Tahibacter amnicola: one gene and its partners. The protein of the gene in region 3 interacts with the protein of the main gene of each other region in a pairwise test. Links are inferred from orthologs where the notes say so. Each region holds a gene or a part of one and is shown on either strand. Other genes may lie near its edges. The genes, in order: N4264_RS25290, rlmN, ftsZ and zipA.

What was found.
Region 1: the proteins of ftsZ (region 3) and N4264_RS25290 interact in binary tests that used the Escherichia coli proteins (3 or more experiments, as listed by UniProt). The link is inferred for Tahibacter amnicola from one-to-one orthologs.
Region 2: the proteins of ftsZ (region 3) and rlmN interact in binary tests that used the Escherichia coli proteins (3 or more experiments, as listed by UniProt). The link is inferred for Tahibacter amnicola from one-to-one orthologs.
Region 4: the proteins of ftsZ (region 3) and zipA interact in binary tests that used the Escherichia coli proteins (3 or more experiments, as listed by UniProt). The link is inferred for Tahibacter amnicola from one-to-one orthologs.

The regions. Positions count from the first base shown.
Region 1 is NZ_CP104694.1:6,372,803-6,377,722, forward strand. Bases 1,325-4,254 are described here. They hold N4264_RS25290 (rod shape-determining protein), read right to left. Parts: upstream 3,348-4,254; coding sequence 2,301-3,347; downstream 1,325-2,300. Other genes in these bases: mreC (rod shape-determining protein MreC), read right to left, coding at 1,325-2,085; gatC (Asp-tRNA(Asn)/Glu-tRNA(Gln) amidotransferase subunit GatC), read left to right, coding at 3,542-3,829; gatA (Asp-tRNA(Asn)/Glu-tRNA(Gln) amidotransferase subunit GatA), read left to right, coding at 3,826-4,254. In the rest of the region: mrdA (penicillin-binding protein 2), read right to left, coding at 1-662; rod shape-determining protein MreD, read right to left, coding at 659-1,147; more of mreC, read right to left, coding at 1,144-1,324; more of gatA, read left to right, coding at 4,255-4,920. UniProt on the Escherichia coli protein: Forms membrane-associated dynamic filaments that are essential for cell shape determination. Acts by regulating cell wall synthesis and cell elongation, and thus cell shape.
Region 2 is NZ_CP104694.1:4,566,236-4,571,185, forward strand. Bases 636-3,595 are described here. They hold rlmN (dual-specificity RNA methyltransferase RlmN), read right to left. Parts: upstream 2,704-3,595; coding sequence 1,567-2,703; downstream 636-1,566. Other genes in these bases: N4264_RS17845 (helix-turn-helix domain-containing protein), read right to left, coding at 636-675; pilW (type IV pilus biogenesis/stability protein PilW), read right to left, coding at 819-1,577; ndk (nucleoside-diphosphate kinase), read right to left, coding at 2,691-3,116; N4264_RS17865 (TetR/AcrR family transcriptional regulator), read left to right, coding at 3,505-3,595. In the rest of the region: more of N4264_RS17845, read right to left, coding at 1-635; more of N4264_RS17865, read left to right, coding at 3,596-4,125; N4264_RS17870 (3-hydroxyacyl-CoA dehydrogenase/enoyl-CoA hydratase family protein), read left to right, coding at 4,248-4,950.
Region 3 is NZ_CP104694.1:5,996,605-6,001,483, forward strand. Bases 1,300-4,188 are described here. They hold ftsZ (cell division protein FtsZ), read right to left. Parts: upstream 3,389-4,188; coding sequence 2,210-3,388; downstream 1,300-2,209. Other genes in these bases: lpxC (UDP-3-O-acyl-N-acetylglucosamine deacetylase), read right to left, coding at 1,300-1,888; ftsA (cell division protein FtsA), read right to left, coding at 3,687-4,188. Outside these bases: N4264_RS23690 (M23 family metallopeptidase), read right to left, coding at 1-435; N4264_RS23695 (DciA family protein), read left to right, coding at 434-919; more of lpxC, read right to left, coding at 977-1,299; more of ftsA, read right to left, coding at 4,189-4,879. UniProt on the Escherichia coli protein: Essential cell division protein that forms a contractile ring structure (Z ring) at the future cell division site. The regulation of the ring assembly controls the timing and the location of cell division.
Region 4 is NZ_CP104694.1:4,325,412-4,330,165, forward strand. The notes cover bases 718-3,481. They hold zipA (cell division protein ZipA), read right to left. Parts: upstream 2,618-3,481; coding sequence 1,817-2,617; downstream 718-1,816. Other genes in these bases: N4264_RS16785 (LacI family DNA-binding transcriptional regulator), read right to left, coding at 718-1,242; smc (chromosome segregation protein SMC), read right to left, coding at 2,725-3,481. In the rest of the region: more of N4264_RS16785, read right to left, coding at 178-717; more of smc, read right to left, coding at 3,482-4,754. UniProt on the Escherichia coli protein: Essential cell division protein that stabilizes the FtsZ protofilaments by cross-linking them and that serves as a cytoplasmic membrane anchor for the Z ring.

The DNA of each region.
Region 1 (4,920 bases), 380 kb from region 3 along the record:
TCTTCGTAGTAGCGCTCGATGCCGGTCCTGCCCATGTGAGTGGTACCGGCATATCGGGCCTGCAGATCGGCACCATCGGCGCGGGCGTCGAGCCGGGCCAGGTCGTCCTCGTCGATACGGGCGACATAGCCCACCAGATGGCCGAACTCGGCCCCACGCGGATAGGTGCGGGTCAGGTAGGGCACGACCTCCACGCCCGGGAAGCGCCAGCGATTGACGGCGAAACGGGCAACCTCGTCGTCACTCAGGCGAAAGCGCAACGGCAGGCTCTGGAAGCCGCGGCGCCCGCGGCGGTGATCCTTGAAGCGCTTGATGTCCTCGGGCGTCAGAGGCACCACCTCGCCGAGCGCCTCCAGCGTCGCATCAAGATTCTTGACCCGCTCGGGGATGACCTCCAGGCGGAATGCGGCCGTGTTGTCGGCCAGCAGCACGCCGTTGCGGTCGAAGATCAGCCCGCGGGCCGGCGCGATCGGCCGCAGCTTGATGCGGTTCTGGTCCGCACGCGTGACAAATTCCTCGTGACGGACGACCTGCAGGTAGAAGAACCGCCCGCCCAGGACGCCGAGCAGCAGCACGATGATCGCGAAGCCGGTGATCGCGCGGCGCTGGAACAGCGCGACCTCGCGCGGGTTGTCCTTGATCGCGGGGCGCTTGCTTCTCATGCCTCATGGACGCGCAGCCGCGCGCGCAGGTCGTCGATCAGCAGGAAGATCCAGGGCCAGGCCAGCATGCCGATGACGGGGGCGTACCAGAACGACAGCGGCGGCAGTGGCGCGCCGGAGAAGGCACGCACCATCAGGCTCAGCACCCGGTCGTTGAGCAGCAGGCCCAGTACCGCCAATGACTGCTGCCAGATCGGGAAGAAACGCAGCCGCGCACGGAAGCGCAGCACGATAAAGACCAGCGCCACCAACCGCAGTGCCTGGTCGCCCAGGAGATCGCCCTGCAGCACGTCGCCGACTAGGCCGAACAGGAAGGCACGACCCAGTCCGATGTTGTCGGGCTCCTCAAGCGACCAGTAGATCAGCACCAGGGCCAGCCAGTAGGGCTTGAACGGCAGCAACAGGGCGGGCAACGGCGCCAGCTGCAGCAGGCAGGCCGCGACAAGGGTGGCGAGGAAGAGCCAGAAATGGGCGCGGCGGATCATGGCGGCGGCACCTTCGCATCCGCAGTGACCGTCGCTTCCTCAGGCGGCGGCGCCGGCGGACCACCCGGATCGACCAGGGCCGGCGGGCCGACCGGGTCGGTCAGCGGCCGCAGCAGCAGCACCTCGCCGCTGCGTTCGAGCGCCGCGGAGGGCCGTGCGACGGCGGCGGCGAACATGCCGCTGGAATCCGTGCCGACCGAGGTGATTTCAGCCACCGGGAAGCCGGCCGGGAAGCGCCCGCCCAGGCCCGAGGTGACCAGCTTGTCGCCCGGCTTGATGTCCGCGCTCAACGGGATATTGGGAATATCCAGCCGGTCGCTCGACCCGCTGCCGTAGGCCACCGTGCGCAGGCCGGTGCGATCCACGGTCACCGGTATCGCGTGGGTGGGGTCCGTAATCAGGATGGCCGTCGCTGTATTGGGCAGAACCTCGCTGATCTGCCCCATCACGCCGTAGGCGTCGAGCACGGCCTGCCCCAGCACCACGCCCTGGTTGGCGCCGACGTCGAGCATGATGCGCTGGCGGTACGGATCGAGCACGATGTCGACGAGCTTGGCCAGCTGCACGCCCATGCCGACCGAGTGCTGCACTTCGAGCAGCTCCTTGAGGCGGGTGTTCTGCTCCGCCACTGAATCCAGGCGGTTCAGTCGCGCCTGGGTCAGCAGCAGCGCCTCGCGCAGGCGCTGGTTCTCTTCGGTCAGCGCCGAGCGGTCGGCCACCGCCTTGCGTACCGCGCGTGCGGCGTCCGCCGGCAGGGCAGCGGCGTGGTAGACCGGCTCGATCATCAGGTGCAGGTACTGGCGCAGTTGCGCCAGGTACTGCCCGCGGTGGTCAGCCACCATCAAGGCCACGCAGGCCGACAGGTACACGATCAGCCGCAGGGTGCTGGTCGCGCCGGAGCCAAACAAGGGGCTGGTGTCGGTGCGGGCGAGCGCCATGCGTGGATTCGATCGTACTCAGTGAAAGCGGGCGCGCTGCAGGCGCCGCGGCGGAAACGAGGTGACTGCCGATTCGGGTCCTATCCCGCTGGGCCTGTTGCCGGGCTGCGGCAACGGCCTGCCATGATCCTTGGCCTTGCGCGGAAGGGCGTTGCCCTTCCGATGTTCAACAACACACTGCCAGGCGACCGGCGCGCCTGCCGGTACGGGCTGGTCTACTCGCCGGCAAAGAAATCGCTGCCGTGGAGGTCGATCAGCTCCAGTGCGCGACCACCGCCACGGGCGACGCAGGTCAGCGGCTCTTCGGCCACCTGCACGTGCAGGCCGGTTTCCTCGGAAATCAGGCGGTCCAGGTCACGCAGCAGGGCGCCACCGCCGGTCAGCACGATGCCGCGCTCGGCCACGTCGGAGCACAGCTCCGGCGGGGTCTGCTCCAGCGCGCTGCGCACCGCCGAGACGATACCGGCCAGCGGCTCGTGCAGGGCTTCGAGCACTTCGTTGGAATTGATCGTGAACATGCGCGGCACGCCTTCGGCCAGATTGCGGCCGGAGACTTCGATCTCGCGCACTTCGCTCTGCGGATAGGCGCAACCCACTTCCAGCTTGATCCGCTCCGCCGTGGCGTCGCCGATCAGGGTGCCGTGGTTGCGGCGCACGTAGTTGACGATGGCTTCGTCGAAGCGGTCGCCGCCGATGCGCACCGACTGGGAATACACGATGCCATTCAAGGAGATGACGGCCACTTCCGAGGTGCCGCCGCCAATATCCAGCACCATCGAGCCGCGCGCCTCGTGCACCGGGATACCGGCGCCGATGGCCGCTGCCATGGGTTCCTCGATCAGGAACACGTCGCGCGCGCCGGCGCCTTCGGCCGATTCCTTGATCGCGCGGCGCTCGACCTGGGTCGAGCCGCAGGGCACGCAGATCAGCACGCGCGGGCTGGGCCGCAGGAGGCTGGACCGGTGCACCTGCTTGATGAAGTGCTGCAGCATCGCTTCCGTCATGGTGAAGTCGGCGATGACGCCGTCCTTCATCGGGCGGATGGCCACGATCGAACCGGGCGTACGGCCGAGCATGCGCTTGGCGTCACCGCCCACCGCCGCAACGCTGCGGGGGCCGCCCGGACCGCGATCCTGGCGGATCGCCACCACGGAAGGTTCGTTGAGCACGATGCCCTGGCCACGCACGTAAATCAGCGTGTTCGCCGTGCCCAGGTCGATCGAAAGGTCGTTGGAAAAGAGTCCGCGAAGGCTTTTGAACATGGGAGCCCGCAGGCAGGATTAGGATGCGGAGAGAGTCGCACAGTCTAGTGTCGAGTCCCCGCGGACGCAAGCTAACGTCGCGTTAAGAAAGCATTTTTGGCCGCAGCCCGAGGGATTTCCCCAGCCGGGTTATGCGCTTTGGTGCATTGCAGCGACATGTTAAGTTCGACCGCTCACCCCTGGACCATACGCTTATGCATCTCGACAACGATACCGTGCGCCACATCGCCCGACTCGCTCGTCTGGCCGTGCCGGATGCCGCGGTGGACACTCTTCGCAATGATCTCGAACGCGTGCTGGATCTGTTCGACGAACTCGCCGCCGCCAACGTCGACGGGCTCGAACCCCTCGCCCATCCGCTCGGCCAGACCGCCAACCTGCGCGACGACGCGGTGACCGAGACGGATCGTCACGCCGAACTGCTCGCGCTCGCACCCGATTCGCAGGCGGGCTATTACGTCGTACCGAAGGTGATCGAATGAGTGCCGGCACTGTTACTGCCCTGGCGGATGCACTGGCCGCGGGTGAAACCAGCGCGGCGGCGCTCACCGATGCCTTCCTGGCCCGCGCGGAACAGCACGCGGGCCTCAATTCCCTGATCACGCTCGACGCCGAACGCGCCCGCGCTGCCGCTTGCGTAGCAGACCAGCGACGCGCGGCCGGCACCGCAGCGCGCCTGACCGGCGTACCATTCGTTCACAAAGATATTTTCTGCACAAAAGGGTTGCGCACCACCTGCGGGTCGAAGGTGCTGGCGAATTTCGTTCCGCCCTACGACGCCCATGTCGCCGAACAGCTTGACCAGGCCGGCGCCGTGACCCTGGGCAAGGCCAATTGCGACGAGTTCGCGATGGGATCGTCCAACGAGAACAGCGCCTACGGCGCCGTGCGCAACCCGTGGGACCGCGATCGCGTTCCGGGCGGTTCGTCCGGCGGCTCGGCGGCCGCCGTTGCCGCCGGCATCGTGCCCTTTGCGACCGGCACCGACACGGGCGGCTCGATCCGCCAGCCCGCCGCGTTCTGCGGCATCACGGGACTCAAGCCGACCTACGGACGCGTCTCGCGCTACGGCATGGTGGCCTACGCCTCCAGCCTCGATTGCGGCGGCGTACTCGCCCGTTCCGCCGCCGACTGCGCCGAAGTCTTCCGCGTGATCGCAGGACCGGATGTGCGCGACGCCACCTGCGCCAACCGTCCCGTCGATGACGTCATGGCCACGCTCGACCAGCCGCTGCGCGGCCTGCGCATTGGCGTGGCGACACCGTACTTCGGCTCTGGCGTCGACGAAGGGGTCGGTGCCACCGCCCAGCAGGCGCTCAAGCACCTGGAGGAGCTGGGCGCCACGCTCGTCGACATTCCCCTGCCCAACGCACATCACGCGATCGCGGCCTACTATGTCATCGCCCCTGCCGAAGCCTCGAGCAATCTAGCCCGCTACGACGGTGTTCGCTACGGCCACCGTAGCGCCGACCCGCGCTCGCTCGACGATCTCTACAGCCGTAGCCGCGCCGAAAGCTTCGGTGCCGAAGTGCAGCGCCGCATCCTGGTGGGAACCTATGTGTTGTCGGCAGGC
Region 2 (4,950 bases), 1.4 Mb from region 3 along the record:
CGGAGCAGCCTCCGCGGTGCTGGGGGCATCGAGCGGCACAGTCGCACCCGGCGTCGGACCGGGGGTCGTCACAACCGGTTGTTCCACGCGGGCGGGTTTGTCGTCCAGCGGCGCCAGACGCGCAAGGTTCTGCTCGAACCGGCCATGGCTGGCCAGCCACACGGCTGGCGCGACGATCAGGCCGGTCAGCACGACATAGACGGCGGGAACCGAATACCGTTCGTATAGATAGCGAGAGCGCGAGATCCGGCCAGTGGCCACGAGGGCCGGCTGGTTCTGCCCCCGGTCACGCAGCAGGCTGTCGACGTCGGTCGTCGGAACGCCGAGCAGGCGGGCGTAGCTGGCGAGGTAGCCACGCAGGTACACGTCGTGTTCGATGCGCTCGAAATCGCCACGCTCCAGCGTCGCAAGCACGCGCTGCGGCAGGCGCAATTTCAACGCGGCTTCGTCGACGGTCCAGCCGCGGGCTTCACGCGCGGCGCGCAGGCGCGAGCCAAGGCTGGGAGCAACTTCCACCGAGGTGGTCGATGCCGGCATGACGAACAACTCGCGACCGTGGTCGACGTCGCGGGGATCTTCCGGCGAGGCAGGCTCGTTGCTCTGCACATCTACGGCCAGGGACATATCGCTTGCCACATCGTCACTGCGGTTGTCGTCGTGCGGGTTGGCGGTCATCGGCAACGATTCTTCGGCGAGGTCGAGAGGGAGTTGGCTGGCTGGGCCAACTGGGGCTGGTTCAGGGCTCGCGTGCAGTGGGCTTGCTGGCGGATCGTTGGCGGAGGCCGCGGTGCCAGCTTGCTTGGGTTTACTCCGTCGTTTCATGACGGAGTGCTCGATTCGAGTTCTCTGGCCTGGGTCGAATCCGGGAACTCGGTCTTGAGGCGTTTGGTATATTCGTTGGCTTCACGCGTATTTCCCAGTTTCTCCTCGATGTCGCGCCCCAGCAGCAGCGCATCGGGACTGGCCTGCCCCAGCGCATCGAATCGCTGCAGGAAGGCCCGGGCACGCAGGTAGTCATTTTTCTGGAACAGCACGCGCGCCAGCTGGTACAGCGCCTCGGCATTGGTCGGGTTGATCTCCAGCGCCTTGCGGAACTGCTGCTCCGCCGGATCAAGGCGCTCACCCTGGAGGTAGCAGGTTCCTGCGTTGGTGCGCGCGACGTCGGGCGTCTTGTAGAACGGATCGGCCAGCGCCTTTTCGAAGTAGCGCGCCGCGTCATCCAGCTTGCCCGAACGGCACAGAAAGGCGCCGTAGTTGTTGTTCACGGCGCCCAGCTTGGGCGACAACTCGGACGCCCGGCGATAGTGCTGCTCGGCCCGTTTCGGGTCGTTGATGCGCTCGTACAGGACGGCGATCACGGTGTGCGCGTTGGTATTGGACGCATCGTATTCGAGCGCCTTCTGCAGTTTTTCCAACGCGAGTTCGAGCTTGCCCTGTTCCAGGTAGCGCTGGCCGAGGCTGACGTTGACCTCTGCCGCAGCGCGTGCTTTCTCCGCCGACTTGGACCGGGACCCCGCCGCCGACGCATCGACGGCAAGCATGGTCAGGAGGAGCGCCAGGGCGAACTTACGCGGCATCAGCCTGCCCTTTTTCCAGCGAGCGCCGGAATTCGGCCTGGCGGCGCGTGCGGTCGAGCACCTGGCCCTTCAGCTGGCCACAGGCAGCATCGATGTCGTCGCCGCGCGTGCGGCGAACCGTGGTCAGTACCCCAGCGTCGAGCAGGATCTTCTGGAACGAGCGAATGACGGCTTCATCGGAGCGCTCGAAACGCGTGCCGGTGAAGGGATTAAAAGGAATCAGGTTGACCTTGGACGGCACCTTGCGCATCAGCTTGACCAGCTGTCGCGCGTGCTCGGGTTTGTCGTTCACGTCCTTGAGCATGGTGTATTCGAACGTGATCGACGTGCGCGGACGGCGCGCGGCGTAGCGCTGGCAGGACGCCAGCAGCTCGGCAATCGGGTACTTCTTGTTGAGCGGCACCAGCTCGGTGCGCAGCTCGTCATTGGGGGCATGCAGCGACACCGCGAGCGAGACGTCGCTCTCTTCGCTCAGCCGGTCGATCATCGGAACGAGGCCTGCCGTGGACAGCGTGACGCGCTTGTTGGCAAGGCCGAATCCGAGGTCATCGCGCATGACGCTCATGGCGCGCACGACGTTGTCGAAATTGAGCAGCGGCTCACCCATGCCCATCATGACGACATTGGTGAGCTTGCGCTGGTGGTGCGGCACATTGCCCAGGTGCTTGGCGGCAACCCAGACCTGGCCGACGATCTCGGCCGTCGACAGGTTGCGGTTGAAGCCCTGGGTGGCCGTGGAACAGAACTGGCAGTTGAGGCCGCAGCCCACCTGGGAGGAGACGCACAGCGTGCCGCGCGTCGCCTCGGGGATGAAGACGGTCTCGATGGCGTTGCCGCCATCCATGCCGATCAGCCACTTGTGGGTGGCATCGGAGGACTGCTTCTCGAAGAGGGTCTTGGGCGGCACGATGTCGACGGCGGCGCTGAGCTTGTCGCGCAGCGCCTTGCCGACATCGGTCATTCCACCGAAGTCGGTGACATGACGGTGATACATCCATTTCATCACCTGGTCGGCCCGGTAGGGCTTCTCGCCGAGGGACGCAAAGAGTTCTCGCAGTCCCTTGCGATCAAAATCGAACAGGTTGGGTTTCACCGTCGTCACCAGTACATCCCTCAACGCGGGCAGAGCTCAGTGGTGGAGAAGAAGTAGGCGATCTCGACCGCGGCCGTTTCGGCAGCGTCGGAACCGTGCACCGCGTTTGCGTCGATCGAGTCAGCGAAATCGGCGCGGATGGTGCCGGCTTCGGCCTTCTTCGGATCGGTGGCGCCCATCAGGTCGCGGTTCTTGAGAACGGCGTTCTCGCCTTCGAGGGCCTGGATCATCACCGGGCCGGAGATCATGAATTCAACCAGGGCATTGAAGAACGGACGCTCGCGGTGCACCGCGTAGAAGCCCTCGGCTTCCTTGCGCGACAGCTGCTTCATTTTCGCGGCGACGACCTTGAGGCCGGCCTTCTCGAAACGCGAGTAGATCTCGCCGATCACGTTCTTGGCGACGGCATCGGGCTTGATGATGGACAGGGTGCGCTCCAGCGCCATGTCAAATACTCCAAATTGTAAGAAAATCGAATCCCGGCACCGCGCGCGATGGTAGCACCAAACTCACGCAGAAATACGGGGTTAGCGGACAATATCCTTTTGAATTCTAGCTGATCCGGGGCCGGTATGCAGCTATCGGCATAAGCCGGTCCGAACGGGCCTCGGCCGGGACCGGGCCACGGCCGCCGAATGACCGCTCCCGCCCCGGCCAACGGCGGTTCACGCCCTTGTCCGGCAGTCTTGCAGCCCCCCACAGTGCTCGCGTCCGCCGTTTGACCCGGTCGGGTCCGTTTCGTAGCATTCAAACGCTCGTTTTACCTACGATCCGACGCGGACCAGCACCTGGCCGGGCACCAGGCAGCCCCACCGACCGGACAGCAAGGATTTCATGAACACGCAGCATTTCTCCACCAAGGAACGCATCCTCGGCGCCGCCGAGCAGCTGTTCGCCCAGCACGGATTCGCCGGAGCGTCGCTGCGCCAGGTCACCGCCGCAGCCAACGTCAACCTTGCAGCGGTCAATTATCACTTCGGATCGAAAGAAAATCTTATCAACGAAGTGTTCCGGCGACGCCTTGACGAGCTCAACAGCCACCGGATGCACGCGCTGGAACAAGCGGCCCAGCGCCCGGAAGCCGACCTGGAAGACCTCCTCGCCGCGTTCATCCGTCCGGCCCTGGACCTCTCTCTCGACCGCGGTGGCGGTGGCGCTTTCGTCCGCCTGCTGGCCAGGGCCTACGCGGAGCACAACGACGCCCTGCGCAAGTTCCTGTCCGACAACTACGGCTACGTCCTCAAGCGATTCCATTCGGCCTTCGCCCAGCGCCTGCCCAACCTGGACAAGGAAGAGCTGTACTGGCGCCTGGATATCGTCGCCGGCGCATTGACCTACGCCATGGCCGATTTTGGCGTGATCAAGCGCAAGACCGGCGTGACCGAACAGCAGCATCGCGAGCGTGCGGTCGAACACCTGATCCGCTTCGCCGCCGCCGGCCTGCGCGCCCCCTGACCTACCCGCTTCCCGCACCGGAGCTGAGCCGCCGGTGGATGGAAAACCGAGCAATAACTCGGGCGGCCGCGGCCTAGAGTCGTGGCCCGCTTGTCTACCCAATCCCTGCCATCGAGGTCTACATGAGCTTCAAACCGCTACGCATCCGCAAGGCTGCGGTGCTCGGCGCCGGCGTCATGGGCGCACAGATTGCCGCGCACCTGACTAACGCCGATGTCGAAACCGTGTTGTTCGACCTGCCCGCCAAGGAAGGCGACAAGAGCGGTATTGCCCAGAAGGCCATCGCCAACCTCGCCAAGCTTTCCCCCACCCCGCTCGCGGACAAGTCACGCCAGGCCGCGATTGTTCCGGCCAACTACGACGAACACCTGGATCTGCTGCGCGGCTGCGACCTGGTGATCGAGGCGATTGCCGAACGGATGGACTGGAAGCTCGACCTCTACAAGAAGATCGCGCCCTACCTGCCGGAAAACGCGGTCGTCGCCAGCAACACTTCCGGCCTGTCGATCAACGCATTGGCCGAAGCGCTGCCCGAATCGCTGCGCCCCCGTTTCACCGGCGTGCATTTCTTCAACCCGCCGCGCTACATGCACCTGGTCGAGCTGATCCCCAACCGTTCCACGGACAGCGAGATCCTCGCCGGCCTCGAGGCCTTCCTGACCACCACCGTCGGCAAAGGCGTGGTGTATGCCAAGGACACTCCGAACTTCATCGGCAACCGCATCGGCGTGTTTTCCATCCTCGCCACGATGCACCACACCCAGCAGTTCGGCCTGGGCTTCGATGCGGTGGACGCCCTGACCGGCCCCGCCATCGGCCGCCCCA
Region 3 (4,879 bases):
CAGGGCGGGTGCGCTGGCGTGGCCGATCGGCAGGTTTTCTTCCGGGCCACCGACGCTGGGCGCTTCGGCGAAATTGAACTCTCCGTCGTCGAGCTTGCCGGCACGGGTAAGGCGTTCGCCCAGGGCGTTGAGCCGGGTCGCGTGGGCCTGCAGCTCGCCCAGCTTGACCGCCAGCGCATCGAGATCGCGCTGCGTCTTGATCTTGACCTGCTCGAGTTCCTTGAGCTGCGTGGCCGTGGCGTCACGCAGATCCTGCACTTCTGCCAGGGCGCGGCTCTTCGGGCCGGCGATGGTATAGGCCACGCTCACGCCGAGCAGGGCACAGGCAATCGCGGCGGTGCCGAGTGCCGCGGCACACTTGATTCGGGTCCGCCAGCAGCCGAGATCGATAGATTTCGGTACGGCGTGCGGCTTCGCGACGATTATGATGTTCATGCCCAATTCGTTCTGCCTGGTTTCCGTGATGCAAGCAAAAAAACCCGCTTCCGCACGACGCTCCACGGATGGCCTGAAAGCCATCGGGGAGACGTCCCCTGTCGCTGCCCTCATCGAGCGCGCGCGAGCACTGGAAGCGCTGGATCTTCGATTGCGCCTGACACTTCCCCCGGCCATCCGCCCGCATTGCTGCCTGGCCGACGCCCGTTCCGGTCGTGTTGTTTTTCTGGCGAACACCTCGACGTGGGCGGCGAAGCTTCGGCTTCACCAGGCGCCCATCCTTGCCGAGGCGCAAAAAGCGCTGGGCAAGCCGTTCAAGACATTCACCGTCAAAGTGGCACCCTTGCCGTCCGTTCCCCCGGAACCGTCAAGGCGGAAGCCGCTTTCCCGCACCACTGCCGAGCATCTGAGCAAGGCGGCGGTCACACTGGCAGACCCGGAATTACGGGCCCTATTTCTACGTATGGCATCCCTTGCCGAGTAGTTTTTGTTTCCTTTACGTACCAGAACCCTGCGGCGTGGCTGCCGCCGCAGGTGACTCCTACAGCGCCTGGGCAGGGTGGGCGTAGGAAATCGGCGCTGTGGCAGGATCGTCGAAGCAGACTTCCTCCCACGCCGATACATCGGCAAGCAGCGTACGAAGCAGCTGGTTGTTCAATTGGTGTCCCGACTTGTGGCCGTAGAACGCGCCAATAAGGCTGTGTCCGAGCAGATACAGGTCGCCGATCGCGTCGAGGATCTTGTGTTTGACGAATTCGTCCTCGTAGCGCAGACCGTCTTCGTTGAGCACCCGATAATCGTCGAGGACGATGGCGTTGTCCATCGACCCACCGAGAACCAGGTTCCGTTCCCGCAACATTTCGATGTCGCGCATAAACCCGAAGGTACGGGCACGCGAGACTTCCTTCACAAAAGAGGTGGTCGAGAAGTCGATCTCGGCGACCGACGTCTTCTTGGTGAAGATCGGATGGTTGAAATCGATGGAGAAGCCGACCTTGAAGCCGTCGAACGGCTCGAAGCGGGCCCACTTGTCGCCATCCTGGACCTTGACCGGCTTCTTGATGCGGATGAACCGCTTGGCCTTGGACTGTTCTTCAATCCCTGCCGACTGGAGCAGGAAGACGAACGGACCGGCACTGCCGTCCATGATGGGCACTTCCGACGCCGACAGATCGACATAGGCGTTGTCGATGCCCAGTCCCGCCATCGCGGACAGCAGATGTTCGACTGTCGATACGCGTGTCGTTCCCTTGGTCAGGGTGCTGGACAGGCTGGTGTCACCGACATTCTCGGCACGGGCATGGATTTCCACGGGATCGGTCAGGTCGACCCGGCGGAAAACAATGCCGGTGTCCACCGCCGCCGGACGAAGGGTCATGTAGACCTTTTCGCCGGTGTGGATGCCTACGCCCGTCGCTCGAATGACGTTCTTGAGCGTGCGTTGTCTGATCATTCTTTAGAGGTCCCCTGGGGCAGGAGCCAACAAAACGGTCCGGATGCTAGCACAGGGCTTTATGACAGAAAAGCAAAACGACGCGCCAGGCCCACAATCTGTTGCGTCAACGCAACACTACCTGTGACTTAGGGCACAAAAAAGGCGGTGTGCAGACCGCACACCGCCCACCAAAGGACAGAGTCAGGACGATGACGGCGCCTGTCGCCATCGCCGCGTTTTTGCGTTTTCCACGCCCGGCCGTCACGGACACGGTGCCGGCCGCATCCGGGAGGATGCGGGTCGGGGCACTCGCCGCCGGCGGCTGGAGCCGTGGTTCGATCAGTCCGCCTGGCGACGCAGGAAGGCCGGGATATCCAGGTAGTCCATGGCCGGTTCCGCAGCCGTCTGCGTTTCCGCCATCGTCACGTGGCGGGCCGCGGGACCGGCCACACGTGTCGCGGGCTGCTGCGCGTAGTCGACCACTTCGTTGCCGGTGCCGGTACGCAGCACCAGGCGCGGACGCACCGCCGCTTCTTCCTTGCGCACCACCTGCCGGGCGGCCGCACGGTTGAGGCCCGTCGCCACGACCGTCACGCGCACTTCGTCCTGGAGTTCCGGATCAAGCGCGGTGCCGATGACGACCGTGGCGTCCTCGCTGGCAAATCCGTGGATGACCTGGCCAATCTCGTCGAACTCGCGCATCGTGAGGTTCGGGCCGGCCGTGACGTTCACCAGGATGCCGCAGGCCCCGGCGAGGTTGACGTCTTCCAGCAGGGGGTTGTTGATCGCTGCTTCCGCGGCCGCGACCGCACGGTCGTCACCGCGCGCCGCGCCAGTGCCCATCATCGCCATGCCCATCTCGGACATGACCGTGCGCACGTCGGCGAAGTCGACGTTGATCAGGCCCGGGCGCGTAATCAGATCCGCAATGCCCTGCACCGCGCCCAGCAGCACGTCGTTGGCCTGCTTGAACGCTGACAGCAAGGTCACGTCGCGCCCGAGCACCGTCAGCAGCTTTTCGTTCGGCACGGTGATCAGCGAGTCGACGTGCTGACTCAGATCCTCGATGCCCTTGAGCGCCACCTGCATGCGCCGGCGGCCTTCGAACGGGAAGGGCTTGGTCACCACCGCGACCGTCAGGATGCCCATTTCCTTGGCCAGCTGCGCCACCACGGGCGCGGCGCCCGTGCCAGTACCACCGCCCATGCCGGCGGTGATGAAGACCATGTCCGCACCCTGCAGCATCTCCACGATGCGCTCGCGGTCTTCCAGGGCGGCCTGGCGGCCGACTTCCGGATTCGCGCCGGCCCCCAGGCCCTTGGTCACGTTGCCGCCCAGCTGCAGCGCCAGCTTCGCGCCGCTGTTCTTGATCGCCTGGGCGTCCGTGTTGGCACAGACAAAATCCACGCCCTCGACGTGCTGTTGAACCATGTGCGCCACGGCATTGCCACCGCCGCCGCCCACGCCGATCACCTTGATCACCGCATTGGGTGCCAGTCGTTCTACGAGTTCAAACATGTCTCCCATCCTCCGGTGTTATTACGAGCTAATGGTTCGCGCCGCGCGGAACACGTGTTCCACCGACGCCACGGAGAACAGGCGCGTTCTCCGGTTGCCGGACGTCTCATCCGGCTCCACGGCCTCCTGCCGTGGCCTTTCCGACCCTTGCCGGCCCAGCCGGCTCCTTCCGCTCGTTCAGGGGCGAACGGAAGCGACGTCCCTGCCTGGTCCCACACTTCACCGGCTCCCTGCCCTTTCCGGTCGTCCTGACCCTGCTCTTCCAGCGCCGCGCTGATGCGCGTCGCCGATAACGTCTTCAGAAATTGCCCTTGAACCAGTTCATCACCTTGCCCCACAGGCCACCGACCCGCGCCACTCCCGCGCCCGCCGGCCGACGCACGGCTTCGCGGCCCGCGCCGTACAGCAGCAAGCCGACGCCACTGGCGTGAATCTGGTTGGAAACGACATCAGCCAGGCCGCTGACGTGCTGCGGCACGCCCAGGCGTACCGGCATGTGGAACAGCTCTTCGGCGAGCTCGACGACGCCTTCCATCTTGGCGCCGCCGCCGGTCAGCACGATGCCGGCGCGGGTCAGCTCCTCCAGGCCCGAGCGGCGCAGCTCCGCCTGGGCCATCTCGAAGATTTCCTCGTAGCGCGGCTGCACGGCTTCGGCCAGGGTCTGGCGCGCGAGCCGCCGCGGCGGACGGTCGCCCACGCTGGGCACCTGGATGGTTTCCTCCGCCGTCGCCAGCTGCGCGAGGGCGCACGCGTAGCGGATCTTGATCTCTTCGGCATTCGCCGTCGGCGTGCGCACGAACTGGGCGATATCGTTGGTGACCTGGTCGCCACCGATCGGCAGCACCGCCGTGTGACGGATCGCGCCCTGGGTGTAGATCGCCATGTCGGTGGTGCCCGCGCCGATGTCGACCAGGCATACGCCCAGCTCGCGCTCGTCGGAAGTGAGCACCGCACGCGCGGAGGCAATGGCCGAGGGCACCAGCTCGTCGACGGTCAGCCCGCAGCGCTGGATCGACTTCATGATGTTCTGCGCCGCGCTCGCCGCACCGGTGACCAGGTGCACATTGGCCTCCAGGCGCACGCCGGACATGCCGACGGGACGACGGATCCCTTCCTGGCCGTCGATCAGATACTCCTGCGGCTCCTTGTAGAGCACCCACCGGTCGCCCGGTATCGCCAGCGCGCTGGCCGCGTTGAGTACGGCATCCAGGTCGGCCGGGGTGACCTCCTTGTCACGGATCGGCGCCGTGCCGTGCGAGTTCTCATCTTTTATATGGCTGCCGGAAATCGACGCGTAGACCGAGCGAATCTCGCAGCCGGCCATCAGCTCGGCTTCCTCGATCGCGCGCTGGATCGACTGCACCGTCGATTCGATATCCACCACCACGCCGCGCTTGAGCCCGCGCGAGGCATGCGAGCCGACGCCAATGATCTCCACCGGCTCGCCCGGCTGGAATTCGCCGACGATGGCCACCGTCTTGGACGTGCCGA
Region 4 (4,754 bases), 1.7 Mb from region 3 along the record:
TAGCAACCACCCCGCTCCACGGATGCGCAGTACGCATCTTTAGATAATGGGACAAATTCCGAAGCGGCAACCGGCCGCTGGAGCCTCTTGCGGACTGCGTAATGCGCACCGAACGGTCGAGGCTGCCAGACGCACGACAGGCCGGGACGCACTGCGCCCCGGCCCGTCCCGCTTCACTCAGAGCCGACGGCAGGATTCGCGTTCGACGACACGCGGCGACGACACGGCATCCATGTCGGCTTCACCGCCAATCAGCATGGAAACGGCCTGTCCGGCGATTTCGCACAACGGCGAATGCACCGACGTGAGTGCCGGCGACAGCAGGCGCGAAATGGCGCTGTCGCCGAAACCGACGACCGAGACTTCGCCCGGCACATCGATGCCAAGTGTCCGCGCCGCCTTGAGCACGGCTGCCGCCATTTCGTCGCTGGCGGCGAAAATGGCGCTCGGACGCGATGGATCGCGCAGCAGGCGGGTGGCACCACGCAGCGCCGCGTCGAACCCGTAGTCGGCCGACACCAGATGCTCGTCAGCTACCTGCACGCCGCGCAACCCCAGCCGCTCCAGAAATCCGGCGCTGCGTTCACGGGCCGAGGCCAGGCTTTCCGGGCCGGCGATGAACCCGATCCGCCGATGCCCCAGCGAAACGAGGTAGTCCGCCACTTCGGCAGCGCCCGAGCGATCCTGCGTCAGCATGGCGCTGGACGACGCATCGACCGGTTCCGCCTGAATGCGCACGTGTCGGCATCCCAGCTCCTCGGCGAGCGCGCCGAGCTCCGGCAGGTCCGACAGGGGCGGCGCAAAGATCACACCGTGCGGACGGCGCTGGATAATGAACTGGCGGATGCTGCTGATCGGATCTTCCCGCCGGCTGTCACAGCCGTGCAGCACGGCGGCGAAGGCGCTGCCGCGCAGACCGCTGACCAACCCCTCCTGCAGCAGTGGAATGTCCTGCATTGCATTGGAATCGTATAGAAGGCCGACGAGGAAGGATTTTCCAAAAGCCAGCGCGCGCGCCATCGGGTCGGGCACGTAGCCAATGTCGCGGATCAATGCTTCGACGCGTTCGCGCGTCTGCTGCTGTACCAATTGCGAACGATTGATGACGCGGGATACGGTTTTCTTTGATACGCCGGCCATGCGGGCGATGTCGTTGATGGTGGCGGGCTTGCCGGGACGCCGGCCGGGTGCGATCGATCGGGCGCTGTTGTCGCCGGGGTTGGCGGGTTGATCCATGCTCATGGTTTTCTCCTCGCAGCGTTTCGTGGTATCGGCGTTGGGAGCGCAGCACAGGCAATACCGCCTGGGCACCGTGGCTGCCCGTATGACGGGGCCGGCTGCGGCGCGCGCATCCACAATTATGTTTTTTGCCTGAAGCGTCAAGGTAAATAGCCGTTCGATCGCATATTGATCCGCACAATGGGACCTGCGATCTCCGCTTGCTACAGGCAAGCGGACGTAGCGTCGACATCCCCGGCAGCCGAGCCCGCCACGACCATATACATATTCATCTTATTCTATGTATACCTTATAAATAAAGTCACTCTCGCGACATTTTGCCTCAGGTTGCACCACTCGCACTGGACGGGCGCGTATCGCGCGGAATCGCGGAATCGCGGATGCGCTTCAGCTACCGCGCAAACGCCGACGCGCGAACGCACAGCGGCGCAGGCCGCACAGCGATATTCGCGCTGCGATCACAGAAAGGGTCAGAGCTGGCGGCAATGGCCAGATGGGCGTGCGGGCCCGAGCACCGGCCGCCGAGCGAGCAGGCCGGACCGTCATTACTGCGCCGGGGGGCGCAGCGTCAGGCGAATTACCAGTCGGGCCGGATCTTGTTGCCTTCGTGACGACGGTCCCAGGCGCGCAGTTCGTCACGGATGTGGGCGATGCGCTGCCGCCCGAGGGCATTGCGCTCTTCGTCCAGGACGACGGCATCGAGAAGTTCAGCCAGGCGCTGCGTCGTCGGCAGCATCGTGTCCCAGGCGTCGAGCGCGGGCAACGGACCGGGCAGCGCCATGAAAAAGCTCAATCCCGGCGTCACCAGTTGGTCGATGCGGCTCATGTCGAAGTGGCCGGGCTTGATCATGTTGGCTGCACTGAAGATCGGGCCGGCTTCCGGCTTTCCGTCCACCAGGCGATGAAAGATGCCCATGTCGCCAAATTCCAGCCCGCACTTCTCGGCCGCCACGACCAGATCGCTGCCATGAATGCTATGGCCGGCCCGGGCAGCGACGAACAAAGTGACAATGCGCTCGACCGGTTGGTCCGGACGGGAACCGACCTGGGACCGCGGCGGTGCCGTCAGCGGCGGTGCAGGCCGCGCCGGCGTTGCCTCATCCAGGCCGTCGACGCTATCGCGATCGAACGCGTGCGGAGCGGGTTCCTCCTCGTCCGGATCAATCGCCCGCATGGAGGGCAGGCCGTCGTCCTCGGGGTCAGGCGCCTGCCCCAGGGTGGGCTCGACACGCTCGCCGGCGGATGACCGCACCGAGGTACGTCGTCCCTGGGTGGGACGCGCCGGCGCCCCCAGGAAATAGATCAATCCGAGGATCACCGCGCCCGCAATCGCGATGATGAGACGTAATTCGTTGGGACTGAGTGCCTGCTGTTCCATCGCAATGATTCTCCGTAATGGTCAGCGACAGTCAAATGATCGCCGTGAAGGGAATGATGACCGGCGCGGCTGCGCCCGGCGCAACACCCGCATCGCGGCACAGTCCACTAGGCCGCACCGACCAGTTTCGAGGCCTCGGCGAGGTCCACCTGCACCAGCCGCGAGACGCCCGGCTCGCGCATCGTCACGCCGCACAGCTGGTGCGCCGCCTCCATGGTGGTCTTGTTGTGCGACACGAAGAGGAACTGCACGTGCTCGGACATCTCGTTCACCATGTTGGAGAAACGGCCGACATTGGCCTCATCCAGCGGCGCATCCACCTCGTCGAGCAAGCAGAACGGCGCCGGGTTCAGACGGAAGATCGAGAACACCAGGGCTACCGCCGTCAGCGCCTTCTCACCACCGGACAACAACGAAATCGAGGTCACGCGCTTGCCGGGCGGTCGGGCCATGATGGAAACACCCGTGTCGAGCAGGTCTTCGCCGGTCAGCTCCAGGTAGGCGTGACCGCCGCCGAACAGGCGCGGGAAGAGCTCCTGCAGGCCCGAATTGACCTTGTCGAAGGTTTCCTTGAAACGCTGGCGCGTTTCCCGGTCGATTTTCTTGATCGCGCCTTCCAGGGTTTCCAGCGCGGTTCCCAGGTCAGTCAGCTGCGCGTCGAGGTATGTCTTGCGCTGTGACTGCTCCTCATATTCCTGGATGGCGGCCAGGTTCACCGGCTCCAGGCGACGGATCTTGGCATCCAGCTCCACCAGGTGCTGCTGCCAGTCGCCGGCGTCCGCAGTGGCAGGCAGGCCCGCGAGCACCGCATCCAGTTCCAGGCCGGCTTCGGCAATAGCCTCGGCCAGGTTCTGCGCGCGCAGCTTGAGGCTGTGCTCGGACAGGCGTCGCTCGGAAAGCGCCTCGCGTCGCTGGGTCAGGACGTGCTCGACCCGGTGCCGTTCCTGCTCAAGGCGACGGAATTCCGCGTCGCAATCTTCCAGCGCCCGGCGGGCTTCGACGAGCTGGCGATCGACCAGGAGGCGCTGATTGAGGTAGGTCTGCCGTTCGGCGTCCAGCTCGGTGAGCGGGTCTTCGTCAGCGACCAATTGCGCGGCGATCTCCTCGCGACGCGCGTCCAGCTGCTGCAACTGGCCCTGCATGCGGCCCAGCGCCTGCTCCAGCGACTGGATCGCCGAACGCTTGGATTCGAGCGACAGCGCCAGCTGGTGGGCCTGGTCGCGGGCCTCGCGGGCGTTCATCCGGGCTTCTTCACGCTGTTCCAGCGTACGGCGACGCTGGCTGTCCAGTTCCTGGCGCCGCTGTTCCAGGTCGCCCATGCGGATGACGGCCGCGTCCAGGCGGCCGCGGGCCTCCTTGGCCTGTGCCTCGTCCTCGGCCAGCTTGGCGGACAGCTGGGTGATTTCCCCATCCACCTTTTCCAGGCGGGCCTGGGCGGTTTCCATCTTGCCGCGGTGGCTCTGCAGCTGGCCGGCGATCTCGGCCAGGCGGCGATGGGCCATGTACAGCTCGCGCTGGGCGTCATCGCGCTCGCGCTCGGTCTCAACCTTCGTGGCTTTCAGCTCGTCGATCTGGTCAGCGAGTTCACGTCCCCGCTCATCCAGGCTCTCGATCTGGCCCTGCACGGCCTGGATCTCCCGCTCGCGCGCCAGCACGCCCGCCTGGGCGCCGCCGCGGCGCAGTACCCGTACGAAACCGCTGCCGAACCATTCCCCGCTGCGGGTGATGACGCTTTCGTTCGGCGCCAGCGTCGCCGCCAGCCGTCGCGCATCATCCAGCGAATCTGCCGTATGAATCTGGGCCAGCAAGCCGACGACCGCCGCCGGACCACGGGCGTGCGCGGAGAGCGTGCCACTCACCGCCTCACCGCCGGCCTCCGCCGCGATGAGGACCATGTCGGCTTCGCGCAGGCCGGCGATTTCATCGGCATAGGCGGCCGGCTGGTCCACCAGCACGCCTTCGAGGAATCCGGAAAGGACGGTTTCCACCGCTGTTTCCCAACCGGCATCGACATCCAGCGACTCACCCAGGCGCTTGGCCGAGGACAGGCCTGAGCGATCCAGCCACTGACTGGCCGCGCCCTTTTCCTGCCCCAGCGCAGCGTGCTGCAGGGCCTCCAACGAGGACAACCGGCCGC